4 regions of the Rhizobium sp. CFBP 13726 genome follow, and region 1 is predicted to be linked to each of the others. Evidence: predicted binding sites of a transcription regulator. Region 1 holds the regulator's gene; each other region holds the start of a gene.
What was found. The regulator LexA, encoded in region 1, represses DNA repair genes until DNA is damaged. The targets are predictions, from matches to a motif close to TGTTCNNNNTGTGTTCNG.
Positions count from the first base shown of each region.

Region 1 (7,767 bases):
GAAGATGCGATCCATGGCGCGCGACAGGACCGGGTTGACCTTGTATTCTTCGCACGGCACAGCAAAGCACATGCGCAGGAAGTTGGAGGCGTAATCCAGGTCGTTCTGCGGATACACGAAGGGCTGGCCGATATGGTACTTGTAGGCCATGGCGGCGAGCGTCGGCATCTTGGCGATCATGCGCAGCGACGCAACCATCCGCTGGTGCGGATCGGTGATGTCGGTGGAATCGTGATAGAAGGCCGAGAGAGCGCCCACGCAACCGCACATGACGGCCATAGGATGCGCATCGCGGCGGAAGCCGGTGAAGAAGCGGCTCATCTGCTCGTGGACCATGGTGTGCATGGTTACGCGATGATCGAAGTCCTTCTTCTGGGCAGCCGTCGGCAGTTCTCCATAGAGAAGCAGATAGCAGGTTTCCAGAAAGTCACCCTGTTCAGCAAGCTGCTCGATCGGGTAGCCGCGGTGCAGGAGAACACCCTTGTCGCCGTCGATATAGGTGATCTTGGATTCACAGGATGCAGTCGACGTGAAGCCGGGGTCGTAGGTGAAGGCACCGGTTTGCTTGTACAGGGCTGCGATATCGATAACATCCGGCCCAATGGTGCCCGATCGCACCGAGAGGTCGACTGTCTTATCACCAAGTACGAGATTTGCGCTTTGTTCCGTCATTCTGATCCTCCAACCTGTTGGCGGCATGGCGCCCAGAAAGCGCCATAAGAGTTAAGCGTCGCAAGTTAGCTATATGATCCTAAAGGTGATGCCAAGCGCTCCTGCGACATTTTGTGCAGCGCGAAAATAATTTAGGCAGGCCACGTTTAAAAGATGCCCAACCTCATGGTGTAAGAGGCCGTAACGTGAAGGAAAACCGCAGCTTGGCGAATGTGTTGACGAGGAGAATATAAACGCGCAGGTTGCGTTTATCAATCACCGTCTCTGCAGCGGAGCCGGCGGGATAAACCATCATGGCGAATGGCGGAGCGATTTTTGAGGCAGCCAGCAGCAAGCCGATGATGCTTGCTTCGACACCCCACGCAATCGCACTCTGGACGCCCGAATCGGCATCGCAGACAATGCCCGCGGAAGTCCGGAATGATGGTCGAAACGACCATCATTCCGAGGATGTTTTCCTAGGATATGTGGTCAGAGACCGGCCCGTTTCCAAATGGCTGAGCACGTCGTTGAGCGAGGAGGTTTCCCACGGTCATGGGTTCCTCTTCCTGCCTGTCTTGCTGGGCGCCGGCGCTGCGTTCTGGTTCGCACTTCCTTGGACGCCATCGCCATTCATTCTCGCAACCATGCTTGCGATCTCGATGGTGACCGCAGGGCTGACACGGTATCGCGCGCATCCACTGTCTCGTGCCAACCTTGTAATCTGCCTGCTTCTCTCCGGTTCTGCACTGGCGGCGCTCGAAACCTGGCGGTGTTCGACGGTCGTGCTCGATTCGCCCGTCACGACGACCATCAGCGGGATTGTCGAACGACGCGAAGCCGATGCACAGCGCCGCTGGCGCTATATCCTCAGGATCGAGCAGACATCTGAGCCCTCGCTTTCACGACCGCCACAGCGCGTCTCGGTTCTTGCCAGAAGCCAACACGAACCTGCAGACATCGGAGAGCGCGTTTCCGGCCGTGCCCGTCTGTCGCCACCCTCTGGCCCGGCGCTTCCCGGATTGAACGATTTCGCCTTCTCCTCCTACTTCGATCAAATCGGGGCCGTTGGCTTCTTTTACGGCGCGCCTAGCGTACAACCGGCGATCGATGACCAACCCGGGTTATGGTCGGACATGCAGCGAGGGCTTTTTGCGCTTCGCAGCGCAATCGGCAGTCGCATCCGCGATACGGTCAAGGGGGATGCGGGCGCTTTTGCTGCCGCAATCGTGACCGACGAGCGCCGTGCAATTTCCCGTGAGACGACCGAGGCGCTTCGTCTGTCCGGGCTGGCCCATATCGTCGCGATCTCAGGCCTGAACATGGCGCTGGCAGCCGGTATCTTCTTCGTCGGCGTCCGCTCCGTCCTGTCGCTGTTTCCAGGCTTTGCGCAGGCCTATCCGATCAAGAAGTTTGCCGCGTTCGGTGCGCTTGTCATGGCGACCGCCTATTACCTGATTTCCGGGTTCGGGGTTTCCGCCGAGCGGGCCTATATCATGATGGCGGTGATGCTGGTCGCCGTGCTCGTCGATCGACCCTCCATCAGCCTTCGCAACGTCGCCCTTTCGGCAATCATCATCCTCGCCATCTCGCCGTCGGAGATTTTGGGTCCGAGTTTCCAGATGTCGTTTGCGGCAACCGCGGCACTGGTGGCAGGGTTCGCCCTCTGGACGCGATATTTCGCGAAAGGAAAGGAGGAGACAAAAGGTAGCAACCATTGGATAACGGGTGTCGCGGCGACGTTCCATTTCATTGCCGGGATCGTGGTGACGTCGCTGATCGGCAGTACGTCGACGTCGATCTATTCGATCGAGCATTTCCACCATCTGACCACCTACGGCCTCGCGGCCAATCTCGCGGCCATGCCGATCATTTCCTTCGTGGTGATGCCGGCAGGGCTTGTTGGCATGTTGCTGATGCCGTTCGGGCTGGATGCTCCCTTTCTGTTCATCATGGGCGAGGGGCTGCGGATCGTCATTCGCATTGCCGAGATCGTCGCCGCATGGGGCGGCGATATTGCCATCGGCCGGCAGAACCCGCTTTTCCTGCCTCTGGCGACGGCAGGCTTTCTGCTTCTGACGCTGCTGCGCACGCCGCTGAGGTTGACAGGCGCGCTGTTCATGGCGGTGGCTTTGCTCTTTGCGGTCCGCTCAGGCTCGGCGCCGAGGCCTGATATCGTCATATCCGAAGACGGCGCATCGGTCGGCGTGATCCAGGATGACAAGATCACCCTCAATCGAACCCGACCGCCGGGATTTATCTACGATCAATGGCGGCGAGCGCTGGTGCTTGAGACCGGAGAACAACCGCTCGCCTTGCCGGTTCTTGCCTCTTCGGAACCAGCGCGAGGTGCCAGCCTTGCGAAAAGCGATGACAGACCATCTGGACCACATTCGCGACCGGATTTGACGCGCCGGGAAATCGAATATGTCAGGGGTTTTCTTCAAGCATTGAAGCCCGGACGATTCGCCTGTCTGCCGAAAATCCTGTGCGCGGCGCAGACTGCTCAGGACATCCGGATCGTCACTATCGAAGACAACCGATACACCGGTCTTGCCTGCGATTTCGGTCGGATCATCGTCTCGCCCGGCGCACGCTTCGATACTTGCCGCTCCGGCGCCTTGCTTCTCAGCGGGCGGACGTTGCGCCGGACTGGCGCACTGGAAATCACCATTATTCCGAACGCGACAGCGCCAGACATCAAGATTACGGCGGCGATGCGAGACAGCGCACAGACCTCAAGCCGTCCGTGGACCGTCCACCGGTTCTATGACTGGCGAACGCGACAACTCGACTTTGGCATCCCGGAGGCTGTTGCTGCGCATCTCCGGGATGACAGCGTTCTTAATGATAGCGGCGAATAAGGCCGACAAGCTTGCCCTGGACCTTCACCCGGTCGGGCGGGAAGATGCGGGTCTCGTAAGCCGGGTTTGCAGCTTCCAGTGCGATCGAGGCACCCTTGCGGCGAAACCGCTTCAGGGTCGCTTCTTCCTCATCGACAAGGGCAACGATGATATCGCCTGGACTTGCGGTGCTGGTATTCTTGATGATGACGGTATCGCCATCGAGGATGCCGGCATCGATCATCGAATCGCCCTTCACTTCGAGCGCGTAATGATCGCCGGAACCCAGCATCTCGATCGGAACGGCGATGTCATGGGTGTTGTTCTGGATCGCGGAGATCGGCACGCCGGCAGCGATTCGACCCATGACCGGAATGTTTGTCGAGAACGGATTGTCCGCCATGACCGGCGCCGGCTTCTGAGCGACGACCGGTTGCGTTTTGCCGAGGCTTCCCTCGATGACACTGGGAGAAAATCCCCGTCGCGGATGAAGGTTCGCCACATAGGCGTCAGGCAGCTTGATCACTTCGAGCGCGCGTGCTCTGTTCGGCAGACGGCGAATAAAGCCACGCTCCTCGAGCGCGGTGATCAGCCTATGGATGCCGGACTTCGATGCAAGGTCGAGAGCGTCCTTCATTTCGTCAAACGACGGCGGCACGCCTGATTCTTTCATCCGCTCGTGGATGAACAGAAGTAACTCCTGTTGCTTGCGTGTCAGCATGGACGGGACCCTCAGAATTGGAAACAAATGCAGAACGGACGCTATATGTTCTATCTGTGTTCCGCAAGCCCCAAATTTCTGCTCAAGAATAGTCTCATTTCAGCGTTCGATCACGTATTCAGTTCGTGCGCAGCACTTGCCGAGTTTCCCGCGATAGCCAATGTTCTGCGGAATAAGACTTTGGGGGTGTAAGTGGGTAACAAGTCAGTCGATCATTTGGTTCTGCCCGTTGCAGATCTGGCGTCAGCGCGGGGGAGGTTGACCGCTCTCGGCTTTACTGTGGCACCTGAAGGTGTTCACCCTTTCGGCACAGCCAATGCCTGCATATTCTTCGCGGATGGCTCGTACCTCGAGCCACTGGCCATTGTGAACCGTCGGCAAGCCTCGCTTGCGGCAAAACGAGGCAACGTGTTCACCGATCGCGACATCCGCTTTCGCGGCCAGCGGAAAAGGGAAGGTCTATCGGCGGTGGTCGTCGGGACGCAGGATGCAGCGGCCGATCATAGCCGTTTTGTGGACGGGCACATGTCTGCGGGCGAGATGCTTCAGTTCTCCCGCCCGATGCAGTTGCCCGATGGTGGGGAGAGCGAAGTCTCATTCCGTCTGGCGTTCGCGGCAGTCCCCGAGGTCGATGACATCTTGCTGTTTTCCTGCCAGCGAATGGCCGCATTACCGGCAGATCGCGGTGGTCTAGATGAGCACGCAAACGCCGTTACAGGCCTTCGAGAGATCGTCTTTTCTGCAGATGACCCGCTGGAGTTTCTGCCGCTTCTCGAAACCGTGTTCGAGACGCAACCCGAGCAAGGGAAAGACGGTCTGCGGATCGAAGCTGCCAATGCCAGCATCCGCATTCAATCCAACGACACGTTCAGCGACGAGTTCCGGTCTTCGATGAAGCCCTTGTTATCGTCGCGCCTCGCTGCGCGCGGGATCATCTTCAAGACCACCGATCTCGCCGTGACAGAGATCACCCTTGCTGCTAATGACGTCGCATTCATCCGCAGGGATGGCCGCGTGATCGTGTCGGCAGCCCCGGGGCAAGGTGTGGTTTTCGGTTTCGAGGAATAGTGAAATGACAGTCTCCGCCAATTCTGAAGTGTCCGTGGGCGAGGGGAGTTCGAAAGTCGTTTTCTCAAACACGGCAAAGCTCTCGCTGATTGCCGGTCCCTGTCAGATGGAAAGCCGCGATCATGCGTTCATGATCGCCGGCACGCTTGTCGAACTCTGCAAGAAGCTCGGCATCGGCCTCGTCTACAAATCCTCCTTCGACAAAGCCAACCGCACGTCGATCTCCGGCAAGCGCGGCATCGGCTTGGACAACGCGATGGCAATCTTTGCCGATCTCAAGAAGGAATACGGCTTTCCGGTTCTGACCGACATCCACACGGAAGAGCAGTGCGGCCTCGTGGCCGACACGATCGATATCCTGCAGATCCCCGCCTTCCTGTCGCGCCAGACCGACTTGCTGGTCGCGGCTGCAAAGACGGGTTGCGCGATCAACGTCAAGAAGGGGCAGTTCCTGGCACCCTGGGACATGAAGAATGTTCAGGCGAAGTTCCTAGAAAGCGGCAATCCCAATGTGATGCTCTGCGAGCGCGGTGCGTCGTTCGGCTACAACACTCTCGTTTCCGACATGCGTTCGCTGCCGATCATGGCGTCGCTCGGAAGCCCTGTTATTTTTGACGCAACCCATTCCGTCCAGCAGCCAGGCGGCCAGGGCGGCTCTTCCGGCGGCCAGCGCGAGTTTGTCGAAACGCTTGCCCGTGCAGCCGTCGCAGTCGGTGTTGCCGGCGTCTTCATCGAAACCCACGAAGATCCTGACAACGCACCGTCTGACGGTCCGAACATGGTCTACCTGAAGGACATGCCGCGGCTTCTGGAAAAGCTGCTGGCCTTCGACGCCATCGCAAAAGGCTGACGGCGTCGAAAAACCGCCGAATTGACTGGACTGTAATCCGCGTGTCATCGACGATCGCACAATGTCGATGACACGCCTGTTCGCTGAGCCTGCGAATTCAGGCTCGCACATTAACCGAGGAGAGACCCTTGACCGCCATTACCGACATCATCGCTCGCGAAATTCTGGACAGCCGTGGCAATCCGACCGTCGAGGTGGATGTTTATCTGGAAGACGGCTCGATGGGCCGCGCCGCCGTTCCGTCCGGTGCCTCCACGGGTGCGCATGAAGCCGTCGAACTTCGCGATGGTGGCAAGCGCTATGGTGGCAAGGGCGTCGAAAAGGCTGTCGAAGCCGTCAACACCGAGATCTTCGACGCGATCGGCGGCTTCGATGCCGAAAGCCAGATCCACATCGACAAGACCCTGATCGCGCTCGACGGCACCCCGAACAAGTCGCGCCTGGGTGCAAACGCCATTCTCGGCGTCTCGCTTGCCGTTGCCAAGGCCGCAGCCGAATCGTCCGGCCTGCCGCTCTATCGCTATATCGGCGGCGCCTCCGCCCATCTTCTGCCGGTCCCGATGATGAACATCATCAACGGCGGCGCTCACGCCGACAACCCGATCGATTTCCAGGAATTCATGATCATGCCTGTCGGCGCCGAGACGCTGAAGGATGCCGTGCGCATGGGTGCGGAAATCTTCCACGTCCTCAAGAAGGAACTGGCAGCGCAGGGCCACAACACCAATGTCGGCGACGAAGGCGGTTTCGCACCGGGCCTGAAGAGCGCGCCGGAAGCCCTCGACTTCATCATGAAGTCGGTCGAAAAGGCCGGCTACCGGCCGGGCGATGACGTCCACCTGGCGCTCGATTGCGCAGCCACCGAGTTCTTCAAGAACGGCAAGTATGAGCTGGAAGGCGAAGGCCGTTCGCTGGAGCCCGAAGCAATGGCTGATTACCTGGCAGAACTTGCCGGCAAGTACCCGATTATCTCGATCGAAGACGGCATGTCGGAAGACGACTGGGCCGGCTGGAAGTATCTCACCGACAAGATCGGTTCCAAGGTTCAGCTCGTCGGCGACGACCTGTTCGTGACCAACTCGGCCCGTCTGCGCGATGGGATCCGTCAGGGCACAGCCAACTCGATCCTCGTCAAGGTCAACCAGATCGGCTCGCTCACCGAAACGCTCGATGCTGTCGAAACAGCGCACAAGGCAAGCTACACGGCCGTCATGTCGCACCGTTCGGGTGAGACGGAAGACTCGACAATTGCCGATCTCGCAGTTGCCACCAACTGCGGACAGATCAAGACCGGTTCGCTGTCGCGCTCGGATCGTCTGGCCAAGTACAACCAGCTCATCCGCATCGAGGAAATGCTGGGTCCTCAGGCTGCCTACGCGGGCCGCTCGATCCTCAAGGCCTGATCATTCCGGTCGACTGAGGCAAAATATTCGAGAGCCCGCGCCACTTGCGCGGGCTTTTGCGTTTTACAATTCGTGATCACACCGTACCAAAAACCGATAGGTCAGTATTGTTGACCTGTCGGAACTTATGTAAACCGAAGCCAAGAATATTGAAATAAAAGGAAACGCCCGTGCTTGATTGGGACCATATTTTCGCGACGCGCTCCAGCCGCATGAAAGCCTCCGAGATCC
Region 1 is NZ_JACYUU010000001.1:884,139-891,905, forward strand. It holds gene gltA (citrate synthase) at 1-672, opposite strand, end outside; gene IFT66_RS04370 (ComEC/Rec2 family competence protein) at 966-3,515, shown strand; gene lexA (transcriptional repressor LexA) at 3,496-4,215, opposite strand; gene IFT66_RS04380 (VOC family protein) at 4,408-5,283, shown strand; gene kdsA (3-deoxy-8-phosphooctulonate synthase) at 5,288-6,133, shown strand; gene eno (phosphopyruvate hydratase) at 6,262-7,536, shown strand; gene IFT66_RS04395 (aminotransferase class I/II-fold pyridoxal phosphate-dependent enzyme) at 7,707-7,767, shown strand, end outside.

Region 2 (7,767 bases), on a different contig from region 1:
AGCGAGCTCGCCTTTGCCGCGCGCGCCCATCGCGATGCTAGAGGTGATCAGCAGCGGGCGTTCGGAACCGGCAAGGGCTGATCCCAGCGCTTCGATGACCCGCCGGTCCTGTTCGCAATTCTCGGTGAACCGTTCGAAGTTGTGGTCGAACGCCGTATGGATGACAGCGTCTGCATTCCGGGCGCCGCGTTCTATGCTTTCGAGGTCTTCGAGCGTCGCCAGATGTGGCTCGACCCCTGATGCGATCAGCTTTTCGGCGCCTGCCTGCGAGCGGGTCATGCCGATGACTTCGTGGCCCGCGTCGAGAAGTTCAGGAACCAGCGCCGAGCCGATGAAGCCCGTGGCACCGGTGAGAAATACACGCATTGTCATTCTCCAGTTGCTTTGACACCGGGACTATCTGCGCTCTTGTTATTCCGTTAAAGTAGTGACCGTATCAGGGTATAATTGCTAACAGGGTATCGATGCCGGACATCACGCCGAATTCATTGGCAGCGTTTCTGAAAGACCGCCGCACGAGGCTCGACCCTGGTGCCTTCGGGTTTTCGGGAAGACGGCGGACGCCGGGGCTTCGCCGGGAGGAGGTTGCTCAACGCGCCAATATCAGCCCGACTTGGTACACGTGGCTCGAGCAGGGCCGCGGCGGCGCGCCCTCGGCTGACGTCCTGAACCGGATCGCTTCCGGGTTGATGCTGACGGAGCCGGAACGCGAACACCTTTTCATGCTCGGTCTCGGACGGCCGCCGGAGGTTCGCTACAAGTCTACGGACGGGATTACGCCACGGCTCCAGCGTTTGCTCGATACGCTCGATGCGAGCCCCGCTTTCGTCAAGACCGCGACATGGGACGTGGTGGCGTGGAATGCGGCGGCGGCCGTGGTTCTGACCGACTACGGGAAACTGCCCGAAGGCCAGCGAAACCTCCTGCGACAGATTTTCTCGAGCCCGTCGCTCCGCGCCAAGCAACATGACTGGGAAGGGCTCGCCCGGTTTGTCGTCGGCGCCTTTCGCGCCGATGCCGCGCGGGCCGGCGCAATGTCGGAGGTTTCGGATCTCGTCGACGAGCTCTCGAAGTCCAGTCCGGAATTTGCGGCATTCTGGGGTGAAAACGACGTGAGGCTTCAAAGCGATGGCCTGAAGCGGATCGAACATCCGGATCTCGGCACGGTCGAGCTGGAATATTCCGCATTCTCCGTCGACGGTCGGCCGGATCTCGGCATGATGGTCTACAACCCGGTCGATCCGGCGATGGCCGCGAGAATCCGGCAGCGCGTCGCGGAGCGCGCGGCATCAGCTAAACCCTGACCGCTCTATCTTACCAGGGAATACTGCTTCCATCATAGGCGACGAAGGAGCCGGAATTTTCCGGGGCGAGACTGTTGAGCGTTGAGAGGATCGACGCTGCCGCCTGTTCCGGGTTGACCGTGTTGTGACCGCGTGAATAGGGGTCTGAGAGACCCGTGCGGACCGTGCCCGGATGGATCGCGGTGATGACCGCTGCCGGGTGGGTGCGGCTGTACTCGATCGCGACGGTGCGGACGATCTGGTTGAGCGCCGCCTTGGCCGATCTGTAGGACACCCAGCCGCCGAGCCTGTTGTCGCCGATCGATCCGACGCGGGCCGACAGGAATGCGGCGATCGAGCGGGTTTCGCGATCAAGCAGCGGGAGGAAATGTTTCGCGACGAGCGCCGGGCCGACGGCGTTGGTGCGGAACTGCGCCATCATCGTTTCGGGATCGAGTTGCCGCAGGGACTTTTCCGGCCCACGGCCATCGGTTGTCAGGATGCCGGTCGCGCAGACGAGGAGGTGGATCGGCTTTGCCGAGATCGAGCCTGCGGCGTCCGCCACGCTCGTCTCGTCGGCGAAGTCCAGACCGTCGCGGCTGCGGGAAAAGGCGATCAGTTCGCCGAGATGCGGCTCGTTCTGCAGACACTCGCAGATCGCGGAACCGATACCGCCGCTTGCCCCGATCACTGCCGCCCGGAACCCGTTCGGCAGCGATGCGAGAAGACTGGTTTCAGTGCCGGCCATGTCTGACATATCCGAGATACGCGCGTGTAGGTCGCTTCTTCATCGCACTATGCCCGAACTCCACGGTAATGGGTAGGCGTCGTTAGTCTGAGTTGATGGTCGGAAGATGGGTTTCGACTTCGCGCAGGCGCGCGGCTTCGAGCGGTTCGATCTGCGTCTTCCAGAACTCGTCTGCCTCGGCCGGTTCGTCATCCCACTTGCGGACGTCGGCGATATTGTCGTCGAGCTTTGCACGGCGCGTGCCGCCGAGTTCGAGATATTTCATCGCGAGTTTCTTGGTCGAGGTTTCCTGATCGGTCATGAACCGGTTCCTTCCCGTTTCGTCAGTGTCTGCCAAGTCGCCTCAACCTCGTTCAAGCGCCGTTGCAGGCGCTCACGAGATCGGACCTTGAGTTAGATTAACGGCGCCCCGGTCATCCTGTTCCTGCCGCTGCACGTTTCCGGTGCAAGATATCGGCGGGTCTGGAACAGAAGCCAAGCTCGCCAGTTGACCCGCGTCATCAAAAGGAGAAATCGCATGGCTCACATCGAAGACGAACACGAGAAGGTCTGGGACCTTGCGGAAAAGATCGGATTTTGCATGCTCACGACCCAGTCGGGTACGGATCTGCGGGCACGTCCGATGGCGGCCTATGCGGAGCGTCTTGAGAATGCGTTCTACTTCCTGACGGATGTGGCAAGCCACAAGGACGAGGAAATCGCGCGCTACCCGAACGTTTGCCTGGCGTTTGCCGATTCCAAGGGCCAGAAATACGTGTCCATTTCGGCGACGGCAGAAGTGCAGAACGATCGCGAGAAGATCCGCGACCTCTGGGCGACACCGGCAAAGGCCTGGTGGGACAGCCCCGAGGATCCTTCGATCCGCGTCCTGAAGATCACGCCGTCAGCAGCGGAATACTGGGATAGCCCTGGCACAGTCATCAGCTACATCAAGATGGCGGCAGCCGCCGTTTCCAGTTCGAAGCCCGACATGGGCGACAATGCCAAGGTTCAGATGTAATCTTCATGGCGGACGGGCAACCGTCCGCCATTCTTCTGCGGCCCGAATAGACGGGCTGGCGTCTCAGTTGAAATCGCCGATCGTTCCGGTTTCAAAGATAATCACCGGTTCGCCTTCCTCCCCGACAGCTGGCGATGCCTCGCGCTTCCAGACAACCGCTCCGGCATGTCGATCGCCGAGTTCGCGGGCCTCATCGATCGCAGCCGTCTCGTCTTGTGCTTCCCTTACCGCGAACGCCGGAACGGTCTGCCCTCTCTCATCGAGATCGAAGGCGAGGACGAAGATAGATTTGAACGCTCCGGGCATCAGTTTTCATTCCTTGATATGGCTTTGGACGCCGGCACACTCGCTCTGATCGCGACCGAAAACAACGGCGTCTCGATCTTCCGCAAATATCGCGGAGGATTCATGCTGCCAGGGTCCATTGAGGTATTTCCACAGATCAACACCTGTAATCTCGATGGTGTGAGGCTGAAACGTCGCGCGGAGCTGCTGATACAGCCGGTCGGCCCGGTCCTTCGATACCTTGTTCTGGATCGTGATATGCGGCTGCCATTTCTGCATATCCTGCGGACCGAGCCATGGTAGGAAGGCCTCCTTCAACCGGGCTCGCACATCCTGAAGCGCGGCACTGTCGATCGTGAAGGCGACGCCCGCACCGAGATGGCGGACGCCGCTGACCTCGGCTTTGATCGATGACCCAGCCTCGGCGACCCGTTTGAGGTGCTCGACGATCCGCTCCGTATATTCGCCGGGTAGCCGATGAAACATCGTCAGATGCGCATCGAGGAAATTCCGGTCCGGCGGGAAATGGGTTTTCCGCAACAGATCGAAAGGCGCTTTGTCGCCTTCCGCAATACGGGCTGTCAGGATCAGCGGCTGAAGCGTCTTCACTGGGATTGAACCTTCCGGGCCAGGTTTCGAACGGGTCTTTGAAGCCGAGATCTGGGATCCGGGCCCGCGATATCAATCCTTCAGTTTCGCGAACCAGTCCGCATAGGGCGTGTTCTTGGCCATCTGCCGGTTGAGATCGGGCTCGCCGTCATCCCACCAGACAGGGCCGCGTTCGCCAAGCTGAACCTTGGCATCGTCGACCCGCCGGCGCGCTTCGGCCATCGCGTCGGGTTTGCCTTTCGCATCGCGGACGGCCCGGCGTGCCGACATCAGGTCCGAGACCAGGCGTTGACGCGTCTCCGCGTCCAGCGCCGGGTTGCTTCGACGCCAGAGCCTGCCGCGGACGACGAAGTATTTGCCGTCGGGTGTGTCAGGATACGTCTCGCTCATCGTCCAACCCCGGTTTTCGCCATACCGATTACAGGAGCGTCCCCTGTGGCGGGTCAACGGCGGCGGGCTGTGGTTGTTCACCGCGGCGCGTCAGTTCGGTGCGGGCGCTGAAGCGGATATCGATATCCCGGTCTTCCGCGAGGTCCCGAAGCGCATCTTCGCTGATTCGGTCCCAGGTCTTGCCGCGATCCGCGCCTGACGGCACGCGCGGCAGCAGACCCGGCTCGCTGCTCCAGGCCAGGAGTTCTTCGAGTGATGCCTCGTTGAGGAGGTCGCGCAGGTGGTGCGCCGTGACATAGGCATCAGGCATGGCGCGATGCGCCGGCAGGCCGATCTCGTGGACCAGACCTTCGGGCATGCGCAGGTAGCGCAGCATCTGGTTGGAGAACCGCGGCAGTTCGGGCCAGACCCGCAGGCTGCATTTCCAGGTGCAGATCCAGGGCAGGCCGCCCGTTAGCCGCGGTGTACAGTATCGCTGTTCGAAGGCGGCGCGATGGGCGGCAAGCGCTTCGATCCGGTGCGGGGGACGCAGGACAGTCGGTGCGATATCCTTCCAGAACGGCGCGTCGGCGACATGGCTGTCGAGGATATGATGGATCGCGATCGTGTCGGGCGACATCGGACGGCCGGGATTGACCAGAAGCGCACCGCGGTCCTCGTTAATCTGCCATCTTCCGTCTGCCCCTAGGGTGACATCCTGCCAGCCGATCTCGCAGACGTCGTTCGGTCCGTTGCCGCCGGTCTCAAGGTCGATGACGCGGATGGTGGGATTGCTCATGTCGAAGTCCTTGTCGACGCTTATTGGCCGCGCTCTTTGTGTGCTTGTCGATTATAAATCGAGACCGAGCTGCGGTTGTTCCACGTCATCCGGCCCGGCGCCGACCAACGAAGAGAGGGATACGCCCAGCAGCCTTACCGAACGCCGGAAAGGGTAGACGGTAGCCAGGAGCCCGGATGCCGCCGCCAGCACTTCCGCGACGCTTGCATAGGGGAGGGACGCCGTGCGGCTGCGTGTCGCCTGGGTGAAGTCGGAATATTTGATCTTCACGGTGACGGTCTTGCCCGAAATGCGATGCGCTTCGCAGTGGCGCCAGACCTTTTCGGCGAGCGGCTTCAGTTCGGCCGTGGCGAGGTCGAGGGCGTCGATATCCTCAACGAACGTATCCTCGGCGCCGACGGATTTGCGGATGCGGTCGGGACGCACCTGGCGCTCGTCGATGCCGCGTGCGATGCCGTAGAAATAGGGTCCGGATTTGCCAAAACTTTCGGCGAGAAACTGCAGCGACTTCGACTTGAGGTCGGCACCGGTCTCGATGCCGTATTTCTTCATCCGCTCGGCAGTCGCCGGCCCGACGCCGTGGAATTTCTTGACAGGCAGCGATTCCACGAAGCCCGGACCGTTCTTTGGCGTGATCACGGCCTGGCCGTTCGGCTTGTTGAGGTCGCTTGCCATCTTGGCGAGGAACTTGTTGTAGGAGATGCCGGCCGATGCATTGAGGCCGGTGACCTGCTTGATCTTGGCACGGATCTCCAGCGCGATCTCGGTGGCGATCTCCATGCCCTTCAGGTTCTCGGTAACGTCGAGATAGGCTTCGTCGAGCGACAGGGGTTCGATCAGCGGCGTGTATTCCGCAAAGATCTCGCGGATTTGCCGGGACACCGACTTGTAGACCTCGAAGCGCGGCGGCACGAAGATCAGATCCGGGCATTTGCGCTTGGCAGTGACGGAGGGCATGGCGGAGTGGACGCCGAACACGCGTGCCTCGTAGCTTGCGGCGGCCACCACGCCGCGTGCCGCGGAACCGCCGACCGCCAGCGGCTTGCCGCGCAGGTCAGGATTGTCGCGCTGCTCGACGGATGCATAGAACGCATCCATGTCGACATGGATGATCTTGCGGGTGGATATGGGAACCGTGACATTCATGCGAGTTTGCTGGATGAGATAGAAACAAAAAGAGAACATAGCAGTCTTGCGACAAATATCCAAGCTCTCTGCCCAGCTTCCTGTGCATGAGGGAAACAAGCGGGCTTTGAAGGCGTTTGCTTCTGGTGATCTATCAACAGGAGACAGTTTCATGGCTGACGACAGCACGACAACCATTCGAGCGACTTTCGACACCCGTGCGGCCGCAGACCTTGCGGTCGAACATCTGGTTCAGCAGCACGGTATCTCGCGTCCGGATATCTTCATCCAGTCCGTCGGTGCCGACAACACGGTCGGATCCGCTCCGTCGGGTGGCGATGCGTCGCATGATGGCGGAGAGCGCACCGATGGCCCGCTGGAGGGCGAGATCGAGGTTTCGGCGGATATCACCGAGAGCAAGATGGCGGCGGTGCAGAAGAGTTTTGGCGAAGCAGGCGCGATACGGGTCACCGGCCGCTGATTTCAGTGAACCGAGGGGCCGGCTCTCAGCCGGCTCCGTATGGCGGTGAGCTCAGAGGTTTGCTGCAATCGAATCGGCGACGAGCAGCGCATGTTCCGCAACCTGCGGAAAGCCCATCAGCTCGCCAAAATGACCGCGTGCCAGCGGTCCGGCGATGAAAAGCCTTGGTTCGGACTTGCCATCCGCGTCTATCGCGTTGGACTGCTCGTTGCAGGAAAGACCAAGCCCCGTCGGATCGAGGTGCAGAAAGCCGTGATCGCCGAGTTGCCGCAGCCATTGCTGGCTCTGCAGCACGTTGCCGTGGGCCGGGCCGGTCGTGACCGCGACGGCATCGAACTGGCGGACTTCGACACCATTCTTCCCGCGCCGCTTGATGGTGACATCGATGATGTCTCCGTCGGTGCTGACGTCGACGATGCCTGCGGCGAGGATGTCGAGCCTGCCGGCTGCCGCCTCCGCGTCGAGCACGTCTTCCACCTGCGGCGCAATCCGGAAGCGGTGGACGTCCCAATAGGGACGCAGGTGTCGCACGATCCGGCGGCGTGCCTCGAGCGGCAGATGCTTCCAGATGCCGCCGCCTTGCGAGCGCAACTGGTCGAGAACCGCATGCCAGGTCTGACCCTCTGCCTGCGCTTCCCTGATCGCGGCCCGCACGCGGTACAGGATCTCGGATGCGCTTGTGGCGGGATGGTCGAGAAAGTCGCCGAACGGTTCCTGCGCAAAGGTGGCGTGTCCGCGTGAGCGCAGGCCACGGCGCGAAAGGGCAGTAATGCTGCCGCTATGCCCGCAACGCTTCAACGAGGCGATGACATCCGCGGAGGTCAGCCCGTTGCCGACGACGAGGACCCGATCGTCGGCCCGGATCGGCGCCAATGCGTTCGGCGCTGTCGGGTCCGCGACATAGCGCGGATGCTCGGCCAGTCGTCTCAAGGAGCGTGGGGCAACCGGAGCAGGGTGGGTGGCAGCGATCACCAGGATATCGGCAACCAGCGTCTGCCCGGTGGTATCGGTGACATGCCATTGGTCGTGCCGCTTTTCGACGCCGGTCACCGCGGCGCAGATATGGCG
Region 2 is NZ_JACYUU010000002.1:564,402-572,168, reverse strand. It holds gene IFT66_RS09830 (SDR family oxidoreductase) at 1-366, opposite strand, end outside; gene IFT66_RS09825 (helix-turn-helix transcriptional regulator) at 465-1,304, shown strand; gene IFT66_RS09820 (SDR family oxidoreductase) at 1,315-2,031, opposite strand; gene IFT66_RS09815 (hypothetical protein) at 2,114-2,332, opposite strand; gene IFT66_RS09810 (pyridoxamine 5'-phosphate oxidase family protein) at 2,549-3,031, shown strand; gene IFT66_RS09805 (hypothetical protein) at 3,095-3,337, opposite strand; gene IFT66_RS09800 (2'-5' RNA ligase family protein) at 3,344-3,925, opposite strand; gene IFT66_RS09795 (hypothetical protein) at 3,998-4,315, opposite strand; gene IFT66_RS09790 (DNA polymerase III subunit epsilon) at 4,344-5,093, opposite strand; gene dinB (DNA polymerase IV) at 5,145-6,239, opposite strand; gene IFT66_RS09780 (hypothetical protein) at 6,391-6,699, shown strand; gene IFT66_RS09775 (FAD/NAD(P)-binding protein) at 6,751-7,767, opposite strand, start outside.
Region 2: dinB (DNA polymerase IV) is a predicted target of LexA. The motif match lies at 6,260-6,277, and genes of this name have one in related genera.

Region 3 (7,767 bases), on a different contig from region 1:
GCACGCCGCTTGTGTCGGATCCCGGCTATCGCCTCGGCCAGATGGCGATCGATGCCGGTTATCGTGTCGTGCCGATCCCCGGCGCGTCCGCCCCGCTTGCGGCCCTCGTCGGTTCCGGCATGCCGTCGGATGCTTTCCTGTTCGTCGGTTTTCTGTCTTCCAAGGATAAAGCCCGCCGCGACCGGCTTGCGGAACTTTCAAAGATCCCGGCAACGCTGATCCTGTTTGAATCTCCCCATCGCATTGCCCACACGCTCGTTTCTGCAGCCGATGTGCTCGGCGGCAGCCGGCTTGCCTGCGTCTGCCGGGAACTCACCAAGACCTACGAGGAGTTTCGCCGGGGCACGCTGGCCGAGCTTGCCGCCCATTACGGTGACGGCCACAACGTCAAGGGCGAGATCGTCCTTCTGATCGAACCTCCAGCACCTGAAGAGGCGCCGGGCGAGGTGGAGGTCGATGCCATCCTGCAGGACCTTTCCAAAACGCATCCGACCGCAAAGGCTGCGACTGAAGCGGCAAGGATCACCGGCCTGCCGCGCAAGGATCTCTATCAGCGCCTGATCGCCATGAAGAACGGGACCTGATGGATCGCGATGGCACAACGGGATGAGATCGGCGCCAGACGTCGCAAGGCAGAGCGCCGCGGCCATGTCTCGGAATATGTCGCTGCTGCCTATCTCCTGCTGAAAGGCTATCGCATCCTCGCCCTTCGCCACCGCACGAAACTGGGCGAGATCGATCTCATCGCCCGCAAGCGCGATCTCGTGGTCTTTGTCGAGGTGAAGGCTAGACGATCCGAGATGCAGGCGCTCGACGCCGTCTCCTTCGCATCTCAGAAACGGATTCGGGCCGCGAGCGATCTCTGGCTGCAGAAACGCAAGGACGTATCCGGGTTATCGCAGCGATACGACATCATCGCCGTCTTGCCGGGAAGGTTTCCGCGCCATTTCCAGGATGCGTTCTAGGCCTCTGGCAGCGCAGGCCCCATCGTCGGTCCTGCTGATTATCCGGGCCAAGGTTGCCTTTCGGGGTTCGTCGTCCTACATCAGGCGGGCCAATCCTAGGGGGCTGAAGTCATGGCGAAAATTCGCAAGGTCGCATTTCAGATGGACCACATTTCCGGCATCAACATTGCCGGCGATTCCACATTCGCCATGGCGCTCGAAGCGCAATCGCGCGGTTACGAGCTGTTCCACTATACGCCCGACCGCCTGACGATGCGCGACGGACGCATCTTTGCAGCTCTCGAGCCGCTGCAGGTGCGCGACATCAAGGGCGATCACTTTACCCTTGGGGAAAAGCAGCCGACTGATCTGTCGACGATGGATGTCGTGCAGCTTCGCCAGGATCCGCCCTTCGACATGGGCTACATCACGTCCACCCATCTGCTGGAGCGCATTCATCCAAAGACGCTCGTGGTCAATGACCCGGCCTGGGTGCGCAACTCGCCGGAAAAGATCTTCGTCACCGAATTCGCCGACCTGATGCCGCCGACACTGATCTCCCGTGATCCGGAGGAGATCGCCAAGTTCCGCCATGAGCTCGGCGACATCATCCTGAAGCCGCTTTACGGCAATGGCGGCGCCGGCGTGTTTCATTCCGCCCGCGATGATCGCAACTTTACCTCGCTTCTGGAAATGTTCGGCCAGATGTATCGCGGCGAGCCCTATATCGCCCAGGCCTACCTGCCGGCGGTGCGCAAGGGCGACAAGCGCATTCTTCTCGTTGACGGCGAACCGGTCGGCGCGATCAACCGCGTGCCCTCGGAAACCGACAGCCGCTCCAACATGCATGTCGGCGGACGTGCCGAGGCGACCGATATCACGCCGCGCGAAAAGGAAATCTGCGCCCGTATCGGACCGGCTCTGCGCGAGCGCGGCTTCATCTTTGTCGGCATCGACGTGATCGGCGATTACATGACCGAGATCAACGTCACCTCTCCGACAGGCATCCGCGAGGTCAAGAAATTCGGCGGTGCAGACGTCGCGAGCCTGATGTGGGATGCAATCGACGCCAAGCAGAGCTGATAACCGTTCACATTTGTTCTCGTTATGCAACCTGATGCACGCTGTCCTCGTCTCATGCGCGAAATTGTTCACTACCTGTTCTTGAAATTCACCGTCAATCGTGCGAGCTTTCAACCTGTGGCACGGTAGGCGGGAATTTCCCCACCTTAGCTTGCAAGTGGGCGGGTCGGAATGGTCGCGCGTATCAGAACGGTAGCATTTCAGGGAATTGAAGGCATTCCGGTCGATGTGCAGGTCATGATCGGACCTGGAAAGATCGGCATGCATATCGTCGGCCTGCCCGATAAGGCGGTGGCCGAAAGCCGCGAGCGGGTCCAGGCAGCACTGCATGCCTCGGGTCTCGCCATGCCGCCGAAGAAGATCACGGTCAATCTCGCCCCGGCGGACCTGCCCAAGGAAGGCAGCCATTTCGACCTCGCGATCGCATTGGGCCTGATGGCGGCGCTCGGTGCTGTTCCAGGCGACATGCTGGCTGACTATGTGGTGATCGGCGAACTGAACCTCGATGGAACGCTTGCAGCCGTCGCCGGTGCGCTTCCGGCAGCCATCAGCGCCAACGCAATCGGAAGGGGCCTGATCTGCCCGGCAGAGAGTGGCGCTGAAGCGGCCTGGGCAGGCCCCGGCGTCGATATTCTTGCACCACGCAGCCTGATCGCGCTCGCCAACCATTTTCGCGGCACGCAGGTCATGTCGCGACCGCAGCCGGCCGTGCGCGCACCGCCCGCCAATCTGCCTGACCTTGTCGATATCAAGGGCCAGGAAAGCGCCAAACGCGCGCTCGAAGTGGCGGCTGCCGGCGGTCATAACCTCCTGATGGTCGGTCCACCCGGTTCGGGAAAATCCATGCTCGCAGCCCGCCTTCCGTCGATATTGCCGCCGCTTTCGGCAACCGAACTGCTCGAAGTCTCGATGATCCACTCGATCGCCGGCCAGCTTTCGGGCGGAAAGCTGTCGGACCGGAGGCCCTATCGCATGCCGCATCATTCCGCCACGATGGCGGCACTGGTCGGCGGCGGTCTGCGCGCCAGGCCCGGAGAAGCCTCGCTCGCGCATCACGGCATCCTTTTCCTGGATGAGTTTCCGGAATTCTCGCCCCAGGTTCTCGATGCGCTCCGCCAGCCGCTGGAGACTGGCGAATGTGTTATCGCCCGGGCCAACCACCGGGTCTCCTATCCGGCGAGCATCCAGCTCGTAGCCGCGATGAACCCGTGTCGCTGCGGCATGGCGGGACAACCGGGACATAGCTGCGCCCGTGGCCCGCGCTGTGCCTCGGATTATCAGGCACGTATCTCCGGCCCGCTGATGGACCGCATCGATATCCGTATCGATGTGCCAGCTGTCTCCGCAAGCGATCTGATCCGCCCGGCACCGGCAGAGCCAAGCGCCGGCGTGGCAAGGCGGGTGGCGGCCGCACGCGACAGGCAAAGAGAGCGCTTCGAAGGCGAGGGCCAGTACACGGTTCTCACCAACGCGCGCTGTTCCACCGCCATGATCGAGAAGTTCGCCGAGCTCGATGCGGGAGGGCTGCAATTGTTGCGCGACGCGGCGGAAAAGCTGAAATTCTCCGCCCGCGGCTATCATCGGGTCTTGCGGGTGGCGCGGACGCTGGCCGATCTCGACGAGAAGGATGGTATCGGGAGAATACACCTTGCCGAGGCGATCTCGTATCGGATGGCCGGGGAGCGCCCCACGGTATCCGCCTGATTGACCTAGATCGGTGTCACAGGATTCCGGCAGACGTCAGACGCCGGTGGATCCGAACCCGCCGGCGCCGCGTGCCGTCGCACTTGCCTCGGAAACTTCGACGACCTGCGCCTGGACAACGGGCGCGAACACCATCTGTGCGATCCGCATGCCGCGGGCAATGACGAAATCCTCGTCTCCCAGATTGATCAGCAAAACCTTCACTTCGCCGCGGTAGTCGCTGTCGATCGTGCCGGGCGTGTTGAGGCACGTGATGCCGTTCTTGAACGCAAGCCCCGAACGTGGGCGGATCTGCACCTCGAACCCGGCGGGGATTTCGAACACGAGGCCGGTCGGCACCAGGGCGCGCTTGCCGGGTGCGATGGTCAGCGGCTCGCCATCGGTCACGGCGGCACGCAGGTCCATGCCGGCAGCACCTGATGTCTCGTAGGCGGGCAGATCCAGGTCCTGGCCGTGCGGAAGACGCAGGACATTGAGGACGGGTGAGGAGGGGGCTTGAATGGTCATTGCCCATTACTTTGCGCCGCAGCGCGGCAGGTCAATTGCAATGGCGGGCTTTAGTCGCTAGATACCGCGGCAATTCACAGGATATAAAAGATGGCCGAAACCATTGCAGAGGCGGTCTCCCGCCGCCGCACATTCGCGATTATTGCGCATCCGGACGCGGGCAAGACAACGCTGACGGAAAAGCTGCTTCTGTTCGGGGGCGCCATCCAGCTCGCCGGTGAGGTCAAGGCCAAGAAGGATCGCATCCAGACGCGGTCCGACTGGATGAAGATCGAACGCGAACGCGGCATCTCGGTCGTGACGTCGGTGATGACGTTCGAATATGCCGACAAGGTCTTCAACATTCTCGATACACCCGGCCACGAAGACTTCGCGGACGATACCTATCGCACGCTGACGGCGGTCGATGCGGCGATCATGGTCATCGATGCCGCCAAGGGCATCGAGCCGCGCACGCTGAAGCTGTTCGAAGTCTGCCGCATGCGCGACATTCCGATCATCACCTTCATCAACAAGATGGACCGCGAAAGCCGCGACATTTTCGAAGTACTCGACGAGGTCGAGGAAAAGCTGGCGCTGGATACGGCTCCCATCACCTGGCCGATCGGTCGTTCCAAGAGCTTCTGCGGAACCTACCACCTGGCCGATAACCGGGTGCGTGGTCCAGACAGCGAGGACGCGATCTCGGTCAACGGACCCCAGGCCGTCGCCGACCGCCTGCCGGAAAACGAACGCGCGGCTTTCGTCGAGGAAGTCGAACTGGCGCGGGAAGCCTGCCGCCCGTTTGACAGAAAGGCCTTTCTCGAGGGTCACCTGACGCCGGTCTTCTTCGGCTCGGCGCTGCGCAATCTCGGCGTCCGGGATCTGATCACGGCACTGGCCGATTTCGCGCCGCCGCCGCGTGACCAGGTCGCCGATATCCGCACCGTGCATGCAAGCGAAGACAAGATGACGGCCTTCGTCTTCAAGATCCAGGCCAACATGGATCCGAACCACCGCGACCGTATCGCCTTTGCGCGCATCTGCTCGGGCAAGCTGGAGCGTGGCATGAAGGCAAGGCTTGCCCGCACCGGCAAGCAGATGGGCCTCACGGCGCCGCAGTTCTTCTTCGCCTCCCAGCGTCACATCGCCGATACCGCCTTTGCCGGCGATGTCGTCGGCATCCCCAACCACGGCACGCTTCGTATCGGCGACACGCTGACGGAAGGCGAAAATCTCGTCTTCCAAGGCGTCCCGAACTTCTCGCCGGAAATCCTGCGCCGCGTGCGTCTGGAAGATGCGATGAAGGCGAAGAAGCTGAAGGAAGCCCTGCAGCAGATGGCGGAAGAGGGCGTCGTGCAGCTGTTTTCCCCGGAAGACGGCTCGCCTGCCATCGTCGGCGTCGTCGGCGCGCTGCAGCTCGACGTTCTCAAAGAGCGGCTGTTGGGGGAATATACGCTGCCGGTCTCGTTCGAAATGTCGCGCTTCTCTGTCTGCCGCTGGATCTCGTCGGATCAGCCAGCCGAGCTCGACAAGTTCCTGACCGTCAAGCGCGGCGATATCGCCCGCGACCTCGATGGCGATCCGGTCTTCCTGGCGCAGGACTCGTTTTCGCTGCGCTACGAGTCCGAACGCTTCCCCGCCATCAAGATGGTGGCCATCAAGGAATATCACGTCGCCAAGGCGGCGTGATTTCAATCCAGCGATAGCTCCGACCTGCCGCTGGTAAGGTCGGAGATCAGCCTTGAAATGATGTTCTGCTCGGCTTCCGGTATCTGGATCCGCAGCTCGGCACCCGTATCCGTGAACACTTCCTCGGTGATCTTCACATCCTCGATCGACTGCAGCTTGGCCTTAGTTCTTGCGAGGTCGGAAAACTCGATGCTGACGCCACCCTGCACCGACGGCTTGAATTCGATGAGCGGGCCCGCTCTCAGGCAGGCGGCAGCCGTGCCGCCATAGGCGCGCACCAGACCACCGCTACCGAGCAGAATGCCGCCAAACCAGCGGGTCACGATGACGACAGCCTTGTCCAGCGACTGGCCGTCCATGGCGGCAAGGATCGGCTTGCCCGCCGTACCGCTCGGCTCGCCGTCATCGGAAAAGCGATAGGCTGATCCAATCCGCCAGGCCCAGCAGTTGTGAGTGGCATCGGCAACGCTATGCCCAGCAATGGCGTCTTTCGCTTCCCCCTCGCTTACCACGGGAAGCGCGATCGCCAGAAAGCGGCTTTTCTTGATGACCTGCTCGAATGTGGCCGGCTGTTCTAGCTGAAACATGGTCTCAGCATTATCGCTGCCGCATCCCGAAGGGAAGTGTGGCGCACGCTCAACCGAAATCGACGGCCGTCGTGTTCGATCCGCAGACCAGCACGCAGACGCGCTCACCCGGATGTGGACGGTATTTGCCGGACAAGACAGCCGCAAACGCCGCCGCACCACCCGGCTCGGTCACCAGCCGCGCGCCAGACCAGAGCACCTTCTGCGCGTTCAGAATGTCCTCGTCGGTCACCAGGACCGGCGGCTCGATGAATGCCTGGGCCACCGGAAACATGAGCTGCCCCACCTGCCGTGGCGCAAGCGAGTCGGCCGCGATACCGCCGGCCGGTGCATCCACGGGCCGGCCGGCCTTGAAGGCTTCGTAAAGCGTCGGCGCGCGGTCGGATTCCACGGCGACGATCTTCACCCGGCCGCGCATCCAGGATGCGATACCGCCGATCAGTCCGCCGCCGCCGACGGCCACCAGCAACGTCGTGATATGCGGCAGGTCTTCCTCGATTTCCTTGCCGAGCGTACCTTGTCCCGCCAGCGTTTCCGCCTGGTCGAAGGCATGCACGGCCATCGCCCCGGACTGCGCGACATAAGCCTCGCTGGCAGCGAGCGCATCCGCATAGCGGTCGCCGCCGATCACGAGCTCTGCCCCGTAGGAGCGGATGAGATCTATCTTCGCCTTGGAGGCGACGCTTGGCACAAAGATATGCGCGGGCACACCGAGCTTGTGGGCCGCATAGGCAACCGCTGCTCCGTGATTGCCGCCGGACGCCGCAACCACGCCTGCTGCCTGCACCTCGCGGCCAAGAAGATTGGTAAAGGCGCCGCGGACTTTGAACGAACCGGAATGCTGCAACTGCTCGAGCTTGAGATCGACTTGGCATGGTTCGGCCCCGAAATCCTGCATGTCCACCCGCATCGTCGGGGTTCGGCGGATATGCGGACGGATCAGGGTTTCGGCTTCGGCAATATGTTCGGCTGTGACTGCGACCGGCATGGAGACCTCAAAATGAATTGGCATCAATCCGCAGGCCGCGAAATGATGAAAAGGCAATGGGATCTATTCAGCGCATTGGCGGCGGCCGGTCAATCCGCCTCTCTCAATAGAGGCCGAAGCCGCCCGTCATTGCGGGGCGGCTCCAGCGGATACTCAGTCCTCGATAAGGTCCTTGAGGAAGTCGTCGCACCAGCGATTGATGTCGTAGGTCAGCAGGTGGTCCATCATCATCTGCCAGCGCTGCTTGCGCTCGTCGAGCGGCATGCTGAGCCCGCGCGCGATG
Region 3 is NZ_JACYUU010000003.1:242,341-250,107, forward strand. It holds gene rsmI (16S rRNA (cytidine(1402)-2'-O)-methyltransferase) at 1-584, shown strand, start outside; gene IFT66_RS15210 (YraN family protein) at 594-965, shown strand; gene gshB (glutathione synthase) at 1,077-2,027, shown strand; gene IFT66_RS15220 (YifB family Mg chelatase-like AAA ATPase) at 2,199-3,731, shown strand; gene dut (dUTP diphosphatase) at 3,768-4,238, opposite strand; gene IFT66_RS15230 (peptide chain release factor 3) at 4,329-5,909, shown strand; gene IFT66_RS15235 (IMPACT family protein) at 5,912-6,496, opposite strand; gene IFT66_RS15240 (threonine/serine dehydratase) at 6,546-7,484, opposite strand; gene otsA (alpha,alpha-trehalose-phosphate synthase (UDP-forming)) at 7,638-7,767, opposite strand, start outside.
Region 3: IFT66_RS15220 (YifB family Mg chelatase-like AAA ATPase) is a predicted target of LexA. The motif match lies at 2,093-2,110, and genes of this name have one in related genera.

Region 4 (7,767 bases), on a different contig from region 1:
GAGCTTGCGTTCGATGGTTCGTGGCGAGCCGACCGCTGCGTAGCGCAACGTGTGCTCCACATTCATCTTCTCCATCGGCGTCCAGAAACCGTCCATCGTATCGAGCGGTTTCGGGAAAAGGCCGCGGACGTTCTTGCGCAGGTTGACAAACTGCTGCTGCGACGAGGTGAAGAGCCTGTTTGCTTCCTCATCCGTATCTGCTGCCACACCCATGACACCGGCCATCACATACGGTTTGTCGAGATCCGCCGAGGGCTGGAAGCGATCGCGGTAGATGGCGATCGCGTCGAGCAGCATATCTGGCGCAAAATGCGAGGCAAACGCGTAGGGGAGACCCAAAGCGGCCGCCACGTGGGCGCTGTAGGTCGAGGAGCCGAGCAGCCAGATCGGCACATTCGCCTCGGTTCCCGGCACGGCAAGGATTGCCTGGTTCGGGACGGGCGTTCCAAGCAGATGCTTGAGCTCGACGATATCCTGCGGGAAGTTTTCTGCGCCCGCATCGAGATTGCGTCTCAGCGCATTTGCCGTGCGCATGTCGGTTCCGGGCGCTCGGCCGAGGCCGAGATCGACACGGCCGGGGAGCAGCGCTTCCAGCGTGCCGAACTGTTCGGCAATCACAAGAGGAGAATGGTTTGGCAGCATGATGCCGCCGGAGCCAACCCGGATGGTTTTGGTCGCGGCGCCGACATGGGCGATGACGAGCGCGGTGGCCGCGCTGGCAATGCCCGGCATGCCATGGTGTTCGGCAAGCCAGAGGCGGTTATAGCCATGCTGTTCGGCCTTGATCGCAAGCCTGCGGGACTGGTCGAGAGCCTGGCTGACGGAATACCCTTCGCCGATCAGCGAAAGGTCGAGAATGGAAAACGGGATCATCGGCATATCCTGAAATGGATAGGAAAACGTGTTCTCCCTATCTAGGCAGCCGGTCTTGCAAATACGACCCCGCCGGCGATGAAAGTCGCTCGGCGGGGTCGGTGGAGGTCCGACAGTGAGGTCGCTGCCTCAGGTCTTGATCAGGCGCAGGAAGGGCTTGCGACCTCCCGACGACGGGGGCGATCCTTCAGGCGGAAAGACTGGCGGCGCCGGCAAAATGGTCACGTCGGAGTAGCGTGCGGCAGCGCGATCAATCTCGCCGATGCTGCGGTTCAGACTGTCGAGAACAAGCGGCGTGGTCAGGATTTCGGGGGCCCGGGCATCCTTTGCCTTGGCCATTTCGTCGAGCTCGCCACGGATAGCCTCGGCCTCGGCCGCCTGAGCATCGGCGGATTCGGTCAGTTCCTCGACATTCTGGGCCAATGCATCGACGTAAAGGCCGATCGCACGCAGTTCGCGCTCGATCTCTTCGGTCTTGGCGCGGATTGCGCTCATGCCTGTATCACTGGGCGTACCGGCCGACAGTTCCATCGTCTCAATGAGCTTCAACGCGGCAGCGACCGCTTCGCGCGGTCGGCGCATGTCAAGCTTGGTGTTGTGGGCGATCGTGCCGACATGACGGGTGATTGCCTGACGCTGCTTGGCGCTTCTCTCATGCGCGCTGGTCTTTGACTTCGCGCGGGTAATTCTGTCTGCCTGATCCTGGCGGGCCTGAGCCTGGCTGCGCAGGATGGCGGCCATGGCTTCGGTGTCGGCCCGCATCGTCTCGACACTCGAAACGACGGTGCCGATGGTCCGGGCGATTGTTGCGAGGCCACGATTGAAATCGCGACGCATGCCCTCAAAACGCAGGGGCATGGGTTCATCAAGTGTGGTGCGGATATCACCGCTTGCAAAGCGGCGCAGACCGCCGTCCAGGATGTCGGCGGTTCTGCGAAGATCGCGCAGCTCGGTCTCATTCCGATCATAGTCCCGTATCATTCGGGCGCCTCCTCGTGATTCTTAAGAAACCCTTTGTGACGAACCAACGCCATTAGGAAAAGGTTGTTGCGGTTGGATCACCACTTCTGCCCAAAACGATGCGGTTATGGTTAACAAAATATGAACGCTTCCGACGGCTTCGGTCCGCATGTTGGCCTGCAGAGTCACTCCGCGTTTCGGCCTTGGCGCAGGATTCCCGGCGTGACACAACAGTTGCCATGACAAAACCGATTCGCATCATCGGCATCGATCCGGGGCTTCGCCGCACAGGGTGGGGTGTCATCGAGACACTGGGAAACTCGTTGCGCTTTGTGGCATCGGGGACGGTCGTGTCCGACGGTGACATCGACCTCGCCTCGCGCCTCTGCCAGCTGCACGATGGTCTGGCCGAAGTTGTGCATACCTACACGCCAGACGAGGCGGCGGTCGAGCAGACGTTCGTCAACAAGGATGCGGTGGCGACGCTGAAGCTTGGTCAGGCGCGTGGCGTCGTGATGCTGGTGCCGGCGCGTGCCGGGTTGCCTGTTTCCGAATATGCGCCAAACGCGGTCAAGAAAGCGGTCATCGGCGTTGGCCATGGCGAGAAGCAGCAGATCCACATGATGGTGAAGATCCTGATGCCGAAGGCGGAGTTCAAGGGTAACGATGCCGCCGACGCGCTGGCGATCGCCATCTGCCACGCCCATAACCGCGTTGCAAACCGCATGCGCCAAGCTTTGGCCGGCTGACGCATCATCCTCCTCTGTTCTTGACTTGTTCTTCCGCCCTCAGTAGGTATTTCGGCAGAGGCCGTACGCTCGCATCGGCTTCTGACGCGCGATGCAGCGCTCTATCGTGCCTGTTTCCCGATGCTCGGCATCATGATTTCCGGAACCCATTCTCCTTCATCCTCAGCGGCGGACCTAAAACATGATCGGCAAGCTCAAAGGCACTATCGACGAGATCGGCGAGGACTACGCGCTCGTTGACGTGCACGGCGTCTGCTACGAAGCCTTCTGTTCGGCCCGCACGCTGGCCCGCCTCAACGTGGGGGAGGCGGCGGTGCTGTTTATCGAGACCTATGTGCGCGAGGACCAGCTGAAACTGTTCGGCTTCCTGTCGGCACTGGAGCGCGAGTGGTTCAACCTCCTGCAGAGCGTGCAGGGCGTCGGCGCCAAGGTGGCGCTGGCCTTGCTCTCAACGCTGACACCGGGCGAACTGGCCAATGCGATTGCGCTGCAGGACAAGACCGCAGTGTCGCGGGCGCCCGGTGTCGGCCCCAAGGTCGCCGTCCGCATTGTCACAGAACTCAAGAACAAGGCGCCCGCCTTTGCCGGCGAGGCATCCGCAAATATCGGCTTCAAGCAGGAACTGGGCGAGGGCGTGGCGTCTGCGCCCGTCAGCGATGCGGTCTCGGCGCTCACCAATCTTGGCTATTCTCGCGATCAGGCGGCCAATGCCGTCGCCGCTGCTTTGAAGGCAGCCGGTGAGGATGCCGACAGCGCCAAGCTGATCCGGCTGGGTCTGAAGGAACTGGCGAGGTCGTGATATCCGGGGTACTGGGATATCGGTAGGGCCGGACAATTGCGGGAAGTAACAGATTGGGTGCGTTCACGACCATGGCTCTTGAAGGTCAGATCAGGATAGCGATCAAGGATCGCGGCGTGCCGAGAGTTGCTGCTCCACATGGCCGGTGCCACTGCTCCATGACATCAGACACAAAGGCCGCATCCTGCGCGCCCGAGATGGAAATTCTTGCATGACCGACGAAAACCGCCTCATCTCGCCGGAAAAACGGGGCGAAGATTTCGATACGGCGCTGCGCCCGCAGTCGCTCGACGAGTTTACCGGGCAGGCAGAGGCTCGCGCCAACCTCAAGATCTTCATCGAGGCCGCCAAGAACCGGGGCGAGGCCCTGGATCACGTGCTGTTCGTCGGCCCGCCGGGTCTCGGCAAGACCACGCTTGCGCAGATCATGGCCAAGGAACTGGGCGTGAATTTCCGCTCGACCTCCGGTCCTGTCATTGCCAAGGCCGGTGATCTTGCGGCGCTTCTGACCAATCTCGAAGACCGCGACGTGCTGTTCATCGATGAAATCCACCGTCTCAACCCGGCGGTCGAGGAAATCCTCTATCCGGCGATGGAGGATTTCCAGCTCGATCTGATCATCGGCGAAGGGCCGTCGGCCCGGTCGGTCAAGATCGACCTGTCGAAATTCACGCTGGTTGCTGCCACGACCCGTATCGGGCTTTTGACGACGCCGCTGCGCGACCGGTTCGGCATTCCCGTGCGCTTGTCGTTCTACACGGTCGAGGAACTGGAAGGCATCGTCCGGCGTGGTGCGCGCCTGATGAACCTGCCGATGACCGATGGCGGCGCGCGCGAGATCGCACGGCGCGCCCGTGGCACGCCGCGTATCGCCGGACGGCTGTTGCGCCGTGTGCGTGATTTCGCCGAAGTGGCGCGTGCGGAAGCCGTGACCAAGGAGATCGCCGACGAGGCGCTGATCCGCCTCAATGTCGACCACGCCGGTTTCGACCAGCTCGACAAGCGGTATCTCAACATGATCGCCGTCAACTTCGGCGGCGGGCCCGTGGGCATCGAGACGATTGCGGCGGGGCTCTCCGAGCCGCGCGACGCGATCGAGGACATTATCGAGCCCTACATGATCCAGCAGGGCTTTATCCAGCGCACGCCGCGGGGACGGGTGCTGACGGCAGTCGCCTGGAAGCATCTCGGCCTGCAGCCGCCCAAGGATATGGAAGCGGCCCAGTTCAGGATCAGTTTCGACGATGAGTAAAAGCGACGAACCTCGGGATCTGCGCATCCGGATAAAGTTCAAGCCGAAGCGCATTTTTCAGATGCGCATCGCGGGGCTTGGTTTTCGCGACGGCCATGTGCTGGTGCACCGCGCCGTGCATGAGACGTTCTGGACCTTTCCCGGCGGACGCGCGGAAGTGGGCGAAACCTCCGAGGAGACCCTGAAACGCGAGATGGTCGAGGAACTCGGGGTCGAGGTGAAGGTCGGACGGCTGCTCTGGGCGGTCGAGAACTTCTTCCACTACGAAGACCGCGACTGGCACGAACTCGGCTTCTACTACCTGATGGAGCTGCCGGAGAGCTTTCCGTTTCATCCGACCGATATCGTCCATCGGATCGTCGACACGCACGAACTCGAGTTCAAGTGGGTGAAGGCGACGAGGGTCTCGTTGAAGGCGCTGGATATCCCGCCCTATTTCATCGCGGACGAGATCGAAGATCTGCCCATCAGCCCGAAACACGTGGTCTGGCGCGATGGCGATCTCGATCTGAAAGACTGATATTGGAACATCCTTTGCTCCCTTGAGTTTTTTCAGGAGTAGAAGGAGATGATCCATGCAGAAGATCAGCGTCGGAAACGAAGTCGAATGGAAATGGGGAAAGTCGAAGGCCGAAGGCAAGGTCGCCGAGAAGTTCACCAAGGATGTCGAGCGTAAGATCAAGGGCAAGACGATCAAGCGCAAGGCAGATGCCGACAAGCCCGCCTTCCTCGTCAAGCAGGAAGACGGCGACAAGGTTTTGAAAAGCCAATCGGAGCTGAAGAAGACCGATGGCTGAAAGATCTTCGCACGAACATCAGCACGAGCAGTCTAAGACTCGCCCGCGCAGCCCGTCCAAACCATCGCAGCTTGACCACAAGCCGCCAGCCGACGTTGCGGCTGCGGCCGAGAAGGGCCTGAAGCTGCGCGCCGAATACCGGCGTGGCGGCACGACGGTCGGGATCGCCCGCGCTCGCGATCTTCAGCACCGCAAGCACCTGTCGGAACAGACGGTGAAGCGGATGGTAAGCTACTTCAAGCGTCACAATGTCGACAAGCGCTCCGACAATTTCGGCGACGACGGCAACCCATCTGCTGGTTACATTGCCTGGCTTTTGTGGGGCGGCGACGCCGGCCAGAAATGGGCCGAAGAGCACATGAAGCAGATCGACAAGACGAAGCAAGAGGCCAAGACGCAACGCACCTCGTCCCACTAGGATCGTAGCGGGGATAAGATCAGGAGGAGGCGAGGCGGCGGATTGTTTGTGCAAGCAACGGTTTGCCACCGCCCCTCCAGCCAAGCGCCTCGATCTTTGCCGTCGGCATGACGCGCACTCGCGACAGATCAGCCTTCTCGGGCAAGCGGCGGCCATTGTCGACGTGACTGAGGATTTCGCTTCGATCGGTGAGTATGTCTGACACGTTGAAACTTTCGCCGGCGATCCTGGAGGCTTCGGCTTCCAGCATCAGACGAACGGCGGAGCTGACATCGCTGCCGTTTACTTCCGTTCCCGCACGCGGTTCAATGACGCCGCCGGAACGGTAGGTTTCAAACATCTGATCCCATTTGTTGGGTCTCAGATGTCCGTAGACACCAGTCAACCGCAGGCTTGCGGTCGAAAAGTGCGCGTCGCAAAGCCCGGCGACTGCCAATTCGCCTTTATGCTTGATTTCGCCGTAGAGACTTGTCGGTGACAGATCCGTGTCTTCGATCAGCGGCAACCCGTCAGGCAGGCCGTCATAGACAGCGCGGCTGGAGATGAGGACGGCGCGGCGGAGACCGGCTCGTTTGGCAGTCTCGAACAGTTTCATCGTGCCATTGAGGTTCATGCGGGCAAACCGCGTGAGATCGTCGCCTTCGCCGCCCCGGTATTTTCCCGCGACGTGGTCGAAGGCGGCGTGGACGAAGAAATCGGCACCGGTGAAGACATCACTCTGGTCGAGATCGGGATCGAGCGAGAGGGGGACGAATTCGACTGGTTTCGAGAACAGGTCGGGTTGCGGCCGTGTCCGGCCGCCGACGGTGACCGTGTAGCTGGCGTCCAGCAACGCTTCGACGATATAGCGGCCAACGAGTCCGGTCCCGCCCGAGACGAGGACTTTCATGGTAACGGCGCCGGATTGGGCAGCGCGGTGATGTCGGGCGAGCGCCCTTCGTAAAAGTTCCACCAGAGATCGATCAGAGGTTTCAACTGCTGCGCCTTCGGGTGATCCTTCTCCCAGGGCTTTTCATACTGGTAGTGGAGGATGCCGATGCTTTCCCAGTTCCAGAGATCGGGCATTGCGAACCACACATATTGCAGCATGTTCATGGTCACCGGCAGGCCGTGCCAGTCCGGAAAGAAGTGTTCCAGAAACGTCTGGTCGGTGCGCCGCCAGAAGGCGTCGGGAACGTCCAGCGCCGCCATCATACCGTCGAAGGTCTGCAGCGATGGCTTGGCCACGAACACGCCGGAGTTCATCCGGTGGAAGTCGGCCATGCTCTCGTAGACGTTCGGTGCCGCGGAAAACTCCGGATAGGCGAACAGCTTGTCGATGTTCTTCAGCATCAGCGCGTCGGCATCGATGAAAACTGTTGTGTCGTACTCGGTCAGTTGCCACAGGCGCAGCTTGCAGAAGTTGTCGAGCGGCGTGTGGAACTCCGGCTTGTTGCCTTTGGTAAAGGGCGTCGCCCCATGCAGGTTCTTTCGGGCGTGACGGTCGTTGAACGCGTCGGACAGCGGAAGGTGCGCGACTTCCACCAGCCTGCAGCCTAGGGCCTCGAGCGGGCCAAGGTCGGAAGCTGAGACCGCAGCCGTATACAGCACGACGATCTCGGCCGTGGTCCCGGTCAACCTGATCGATCGGGCCAGCGCCGTCGCGCCCATCGCGTAATCGGCATTGGTGACGAGGGTGACGAAGGCGTTTTTCATCGCGCCATCACGAGACGGATTTCAGCCGCATGCCTTCCGGATCGTGCTCGACCTTGGCGGCGATATCGCGCGTCCAAGCGGAAACGGCGGGGACACGGCTGCGATCGACGCGGTAGGCATATTTCTTCGCGACATCAACGATCTCGGCGAGCAGTCCTTCGCCGAGCGTGGTCGGCTGCAGGCCAAGGCTCAGGAACTTGTCGTTCTTCACGACGAGATCGTTT
Region 4 is NZ_JACYUU010000002.1:719,817-727,583, reverse strand. It holds gene IFT66_RS10735 (LLM class flavin-dependent oxidoreductase) at 1-873, opposite strand, end outside; gene IFT66_RS10730 (methyl-accepting chemotaxis protein) at 1,003-1,854, opposite strand; gene ruvC (crossover junction endodeoxyribonuclease RuvC) at 2,073-2,582, shown strand; gene ruvA (Holliday junction branch migration protein RuvA) at 2,764-3,381, shown strand; gene ruvB (Holliday junction branch migration DNA helicase RuvB) at 3,593-4,633, shown strand; gene IFT66_RS10710 (NUDIX hydrolase) at 4,695-5,153, shown strand; gene IFT66_RS10705 (DUF2945 domain-containing protein) at 5,209-5,430, shown strand; gene IFT66_RS10700 (hypothetical protein) at 5,423-5,848, shown strand; gene IFT66_RS10695 (NAD-dependent epimerase/dehydratase family protein) at 5,868-6,737, opposite strand; gene IFT66_RS10690 (glycosyltransferase) at 6,734-7,543, opposite strand; gene IFT66_RS10685 (NAD-dependent epimerase/dehydratase family protein) at 7,551-7,767, opposite strand, start outside.
Region 4: ruvC (crossover junction endodeoxyribonuclease RuvC) is a predicted target of LexA. The motif match lies at 1,964-1,981, and genes of this name have one in related genera.